Regions from separate parts of the Paenochrobactrum glaciei genome, predicted to be linked through region 1. Evidence: predicted binding sites of a transcription regulator. Region 1 holds the regulator's gene; the other holds the start of a gene.
What was found. The regulator LexA, encoded in region 1, represses DNA repair genes until DNA is damaged. The targets are predictions, from matches to a motif close to TGTTCNNNNTGTGTTCNG.

Region 1 (3,163 bases):
CATTTTAATAATACAGCGCCTTTTGGCTTGCTTGGCAATGTGCTTTCGATGCCGGTTATTTCGATCATCATCATGCCATTTGCAGTTTTAAGCCTGTTGTTGATGCCGTTGCAGCTGGATTGGTTGCCATTGCAGATCATGGGGCTTGGTGTTTGGGCGATGCGCCAGATTGCCGAATTTGTTTCTTCCATCGCACCAGCAGGCAATCCGGGTATTATTTCATCCGGCGCGATTTTAAGCTGGACCATCGGGCTGGTGATTGCGGTAATTTGTACAACACGTCTACGTGCCGTTTCGCTCATTTTCGTGCTGGCTGGTTTTGTATTTTATTATAGTGAAACTGACCCTGATATTATCATTGCTGAAGATGCAAAACTGTTAGCCGTGCGTCTTGCCGATGGCTCCTTGGCAGTGAACCGCCCGCGTTCATCAAAATTCACCATTCAAAACTGGGCAAAAGCCTATGATGCTCATGCCATTGTGCCGCCGGTGATCGCTGGTTCGAAGAAGAATGGCATTTATCGTGAGGATGCATTTTATTGTGAGGATAAAGTCTGCTCAATCACGCTGAAAGACGGGCGTATGCTTAGTTATACCGATGAACCGGCAGCGGTGGAATTTGCCTGTAATATCGGCGATGTGGTGGTGTTAGCTGTTGCGGGTAAAGAGCTTAAATGTCCGACTGATGGCAAGCTTATTGTGACACGGCGTGATTTAGCGTTGAAAGGCTCTTTGGAAGTAAGGCTTGGTTCACAAAGTGCCGGTTCACACACGATACGAAAATCAATCTCTGCAGGACAGTCTGTTACGCCGGTTTTTGAGCCAGCCTATGAACGGGGCTTCGATCCCGATAATGAATTTTTAGAAGATGATGTCGAGGTGGCACTGACAGATATAAGCAAAGACATGAAAGCGCTTGAAAATGCACATAGTGCTGCTGATGCCAGTAATACGCTAATCTCGGCCACCGATGCTGGTAATGCGCTAATCTCGGTCACGGTGCCAGCTAGTATGGCAGATGCTGCAAGATCGCTGCACTATAATGACCGGCTGATATATTCAGTTGGCGAGCCACAACGCCCTTGGCATCTCTATCGCCTCTATTCGCGTGCTGCGCGTGGCCTTGCTGATTATGTGGCACCTAAAAAAGCAAAAACTGCACAAAAACCTTAGCAATAAGGGGGGGGACAGATAGCGCTAAGAACAATCATTTATCGTATGAATAAAAGGCGCACATTATTACCACATGCTTTGAATGAGGCTTTAAAAGCCCATGCAATTGGCGCTCATAATCTAGTTTTTGTAATGGAACAGCATCTATCTGTACTTCTCGCCAGCCAAAGAAAAATGATTGGTTGGCTGGCTCCGATATTCTCATCATGATTTGTTGGTCGGATTAATAGCGGCGTATTAATCCGACCAGTTTGCCCTGAACCTGTACGCGATCAGGGCCAAAAATTCTGGTTTCATAGGCAGGGTTAGCCGCTTCCAATGCAATGGATGCGCCTTTTCGGCGAAAACGCTTTAGCGTCGCTTCTTCATCATCCACCAGTGCCACAACAATTTCCCCCGGATTGGCGGTGTCGCCACGGCGGATCAATACTGTGTCGCCTTCAAAAATTCCGGCCTCGATCATCGAGTCGCCTTTAACTTCCAGCGCATAATGCTCGCCTGAGCCGATCATATCCATCGGCAAGCTAATTGTGCGGGTCTGGTTTTGAATGGCAGAGATCGGCACACCGGCTGCAATACGCCCCATAACAGGCACGGAGATCGTGTCATTATTATCGGCTGCAATATTAACAGGAGCTGTTTCAGCTTTAGCAGGCGTAGCAGGTTTGCCCAAACTACCTTCAATCACGCTTGGCGAAAACTTTTTTTGGCTGTTTAGCCCCGGTGCAATAGAATCCGGCAGACGGATGACTTCCAATGCTCTGGCACGGTTTGGCAGTCGGCGGATAAACCCGCGTTCTTCCAATGCGGTGATCAGGCGATGGATACCTGATTTGGAGGCTAAATCCAGCGCGTCCTTCATTTCATCAAACGAGGGAGGAATACCGACTTCCTTTAAACGCTCGTGAATGAAAAGGAGTAATTCATGCTGCTTGCGGGTCAACATACGCTAAAGCCCCCAGAGTTAAGAATCAATTTAAAAAACAAATGCAGAACAAACACTATCTGTTCCAGTCTTGTTCTGCAAGTGTCTCGCTATATTATTTTATTGAAGTAAATATTGTGTGCTTGCGGAACGATAAAATTTGGTTTAGAACAAAATAAGAACTTGATATTTTGTGCCATATCTCTTGTGGAAACAGGCGATAAATGGTGCATCTTGCATTGGATGAGATGTGCTAAATCATTGGCGGCTGTTATCTGTAGCAGTCAACCAATAGAAGATAAGGTGGAGTTAAGCGCATGGCAGGTAGTGTCAACAAGGTTATTCTGGTCGGCAATCTTGGTGCGGATCCGGAAGTAAGACGTATGAGCTCCGGTGACCCTGTCGTTAATTTGCGTATTGCGACTTCTGAAAGCTGGCGCGACCGTCAGTCCGGTGAGCGCCGCGAAAAGACCGAGTGGCACAGCGTCGTTATTTTTAACGAAAATCTGGCGAAAGTTGCCGAGCAATATCTGAAAAAGGGCGCCAAGGTTTATCTTGAAGGTGCTTTGCAGACCCGCAAATGGCAGGATCAGAACGGTAATGAACGCTATACGACTGAAATCGTATTGCAGAAATTCCGTGGTGAATTGCAGATGCTTGACAGCCGCGGTGAAGGCGGTGGACAGGGACGCTCTTTTGAGGGCGGCGGTCGTTCGCAGATGTCTGATTATTCCGGCGGTGGTTCATCGGGCGGTTCGGATTTCGGTAACTCAGGACCTTCATCAGGCGGTGGTTTCTCACGCGATCTGGATGATGAAATTCCGTTTTAATGCAAAAAATCTGATAAAAACGGGCAATTAATTGCTGTTTTTGTGTCAGATTTTGCATAAATAATTAAGAAAATGCGCAAGTTTTGATGAAACTTGCGCATTTTTTTGTGTTTTTTGAATTATCGCTGGTCAATTGAGTGTTGTTTTTTGATGAATGTCGACTTTAAAAAAATTAAAAAAATGCAATCTGTTTGCTATTCGTCAATGTTCTGCGTTTAAAATGGCTGTGGATGAA
Region 2 (3,163 bases), 160 kb from region 1:
TCTGCCGAGTTTTGTGAACAGTCGGCAAGTTTACCCGGCAGACGCAGTTTGCGCACGGCCGTTTTGCGATTGACTTCTTTTTCCTGACGACGGCGCAGACGTTCTTCCGCGCGCTCAATCACCCAATCCAGCAGCTTGGAAGCTTCTTGCGGGGAGGCCGCCAGCCAATGGTCAAACGGATCACGAATGGCATTTTCAACAATGCGCTGTGCTTCAACCGTTGCAAGCTTGTCTTTCGTCTGACCGACAAATTCCGGCTCACGAATAAACACCGAAAGCATCGCAGCAGCTGAGGTCATTACGTCATCAGTGGTAATGACAGAAGCGCGCTTGTTGTTGGTCAGCTCTGCATAGGCTTTCAGGCCGCGTGTGAGCGCGATACGAAGCCCTGCTTCATGCGTGCCGCCATCGCCGGTCGGGATCGTATTACAATAGGAATGGACGAACGCATCGCCGCCATACCAGCTAACAGCCCATTCCATCGCACCGTGACGGCCTTGCGCCTCGGTTTTACCGGCAAAAATTTCGCGCGTGACCTGAAAGTCTTTGCCCAGAGTGGTGGCGAGATAGTCCTTCAATCCGCCCGGGAAATGGAAGACGGCCTTTTCAGGTGTATCCTGTTTCGGGTCGAGAAGTGACGGGTCACAGCTCCAGCGGATTTCAACGCCGCCAAACAAATAGGCTTTCGAGCGCGCCATGCGATAAATGCGCGTCGGGTCAAATTTGGCATTTTTGCCGAAAATATCCGGATCAGGATGGAAACGCAGACGTGTTCCACGGCGGTTATGCACTTCGCCGAGCTCTTCCAGCCCGCCTTGCGGAATACCGCGTGAGAAGCACTGGCGGTACAGACGGCGATTACGCGCGACTTCCACTTCCAGCACATCGGAAAGCGCATTCACAACCGACACACCAACGCCATGCAAACCGCCGGATGTTTCATAGGCCTTGCCATCAAACTTACCACCGGCATGCAGCTTGGTCATGATGACTTCAAGCGTGGATTTTCCCGGAACCTGCGGGTGATTGTCGATCGGAATACCACGACCATTATCGCTGACCGACAAGAAACCATCAGCATCAAGGCTGACTTCGATAAAATTGGCGTGTCCCGCAACGGCCTCGTCCATCGAGTTGTCGATGACTTCAGCAAAGAGATGGTGCATCGCCTTTTCGTCGGTGCCGCCGATATACATACCCGGGCGCAGACGTACCGGCTCCAAGCCTTCCAGAACACGGATGGCGGAGGCGTTATAATCACCATTATCAGCTGCAAGTGTTGCGCGCTTAAACGGCTCTTCCGGTGCGGGAGGGGGGGGGGCGGCGGAAACCGGCTTTGTTACTGTTGCGTCTTCAGCTGCAGGGGCAGGCGCCACAGCACTGACAGCCGGCGCAGCAGCGGTCAGCGCCTCGCTATCAGCTTTTGACGCTGTTTGCCTTTCACGGGCTTTACTCACAACACTTGAAAAAAGATCGTTGTTGTTGTCCATGTGCTTCGGTTCAGCCTATCTATTAAATATACCGCTTCAAGAGCTGCAAATTATTCGTCACTGTCTATTGTTTTGTAACATGAGCATTGATTTCAGCAATGCGTACTTTCGAATCACCCATATCATGCCATGCCAATTCATAAAAAGCGAATAAGGTTCGCTTTATGTTCTGTCGCATTCCCACCAAAACGTCAAGTTTTGCACGGACTTTTCACACACAAACCCTTTTGCGCTGATTGACAGCGGTCAAGGAATAAGAAAACGACTTTCAATGCGGGTGCATTAAAATGAAGAAATCCGGCATGTTTGAAATTACATGCCGGATTTTTGTTTATTTGATCAGATGCCTTAGAACCTTATGGCTTGGGCGCCTGATGCTGAGATGCAAACAGCTTGCCGCGTTCTGCAATCAGCATGCAGATGAAGCTGATAATGCCAAGAATGGTAAAGCCCAGTGCGATTGGTGTCGTGGTACCATCAAAGGATTGGCCGATGATGGCGCCCAACGTCGCGCCCACGGTTGTCTGGGTGAAGCCAAGCACCGACGATGCAGTTCCGGCAACAGCTCCCAACGGCTCCATCGCAAGCGCGTTGAAGTTCGAGGTGATCTGCCCGAACGAGAACATGATGACCATGTAAAGCGGCAAAAGCAGGAACAGCGGCACAGGCCCTTCAAAGCTCAATGACAACACGAACCACAACAAGCTGAAGCAGATAAAGACAAACAGCATTGTTTGTGAAATGCGGCGCATACCATAACGGCCGACAAAGCGTGAGTTGAGGAAGGAAGACAGCGCCATTGTGGCTGCGACAACCGCAAAAGCCAGCGGGAACAATTCACCCAGTTCATAAATGCCGACATAGATCTGCTGCGATGAGCCGATAAAGCCGAACAAAGTGCCTAGGATGAAGGATGTGCCGAGCATATAGAAAAAGGCCACACGGTTGGTCAGCACGAGGCTGAAGGACTGTGCAAGGCTTGTAATCGACAGTGAACGTCTTTTTTCTTCAGCCAGTGTTTCCGGCATGCGGAAATAAACCCACACCATTACTACCGCCGCTGAAACTGCCATAAAGACAAAAATCAGGTGCCATTCACCAAACAGCATGATGAACTGACCGGTTGCAGGTGCAATCACCGGCAGGATCATGAAGACCATCATAATCAGCGACATGACTTCGGCCATCTGACGGCCGCCGTAGAGGTCACGCACAATAGAAACGGCAATAACACGCGTACCTGCGGCACCAATGCCTTGTAAAACACGCAGCGCAATCAACATGGAAAAGCTGGTGGTGAAGGCGGACGCCAATGCGGTGACAATATAAATGCTTGTGCCGACAAAAAGTGGAATTCGTCTTCCGAAACGGTCACTCAATGGCCCGTAGAATAATTGCGAAACGCCTAAGCCCAGCAAATAAGCCGTAATGACGAATTGCCGATGGTTTTCAGATTCAACACCAAGGCTGGCACCAATTTCCTGTAGTCCCGGAAGCATGATGTCAATTGCCAGAGCGTTAATCGCCATAACCGCTGCAATCAGAGCAATAAATTCGCCACGACCGCGCATGCCGGTCGTTGGTTCGGAGTGACCCTGTTTTATATCAATTGGCAAAATACTCTCCTGTCTGCGGCATACATATGATCAACCCGAAATAGCACTTAAACCGTA

Region 2: parE (DNA topoisomerase IV subunit B) is a predicted target of LexA. The motif match lies at 1,645-1,662, and genes of this name have one in related genera.

Annotation. Positions count from the first base shown of each region.
Region 1 covers NZ_BAAADE010000002.1:473,766-476,928, forward strand. Annotated here, with positions in the region: gene ABDZ76_RS08645 (ComEC/Rec2 family competence protein) at 1-1,173, shown strand, start outside; gene lexA (transcriptional repressor LexA) at 1,397-2,119, opposite strand; gene ABDZ76_RS08655 (single-stranded DNA-binding protein) at 2,416-2,928, shown strand.
Region 2 covers NZ_BAAADE010000002.1:630,969-634,131, forward strand. Annotated here, with positions in the region: gene parE (DNA topoisomerase IV subunit B) at 1-1,490, opposite strand, end outside; gene ABDZ76_RS09350 (multidrug effflux MFS transporter) at 1,847-3,106, opposite strand.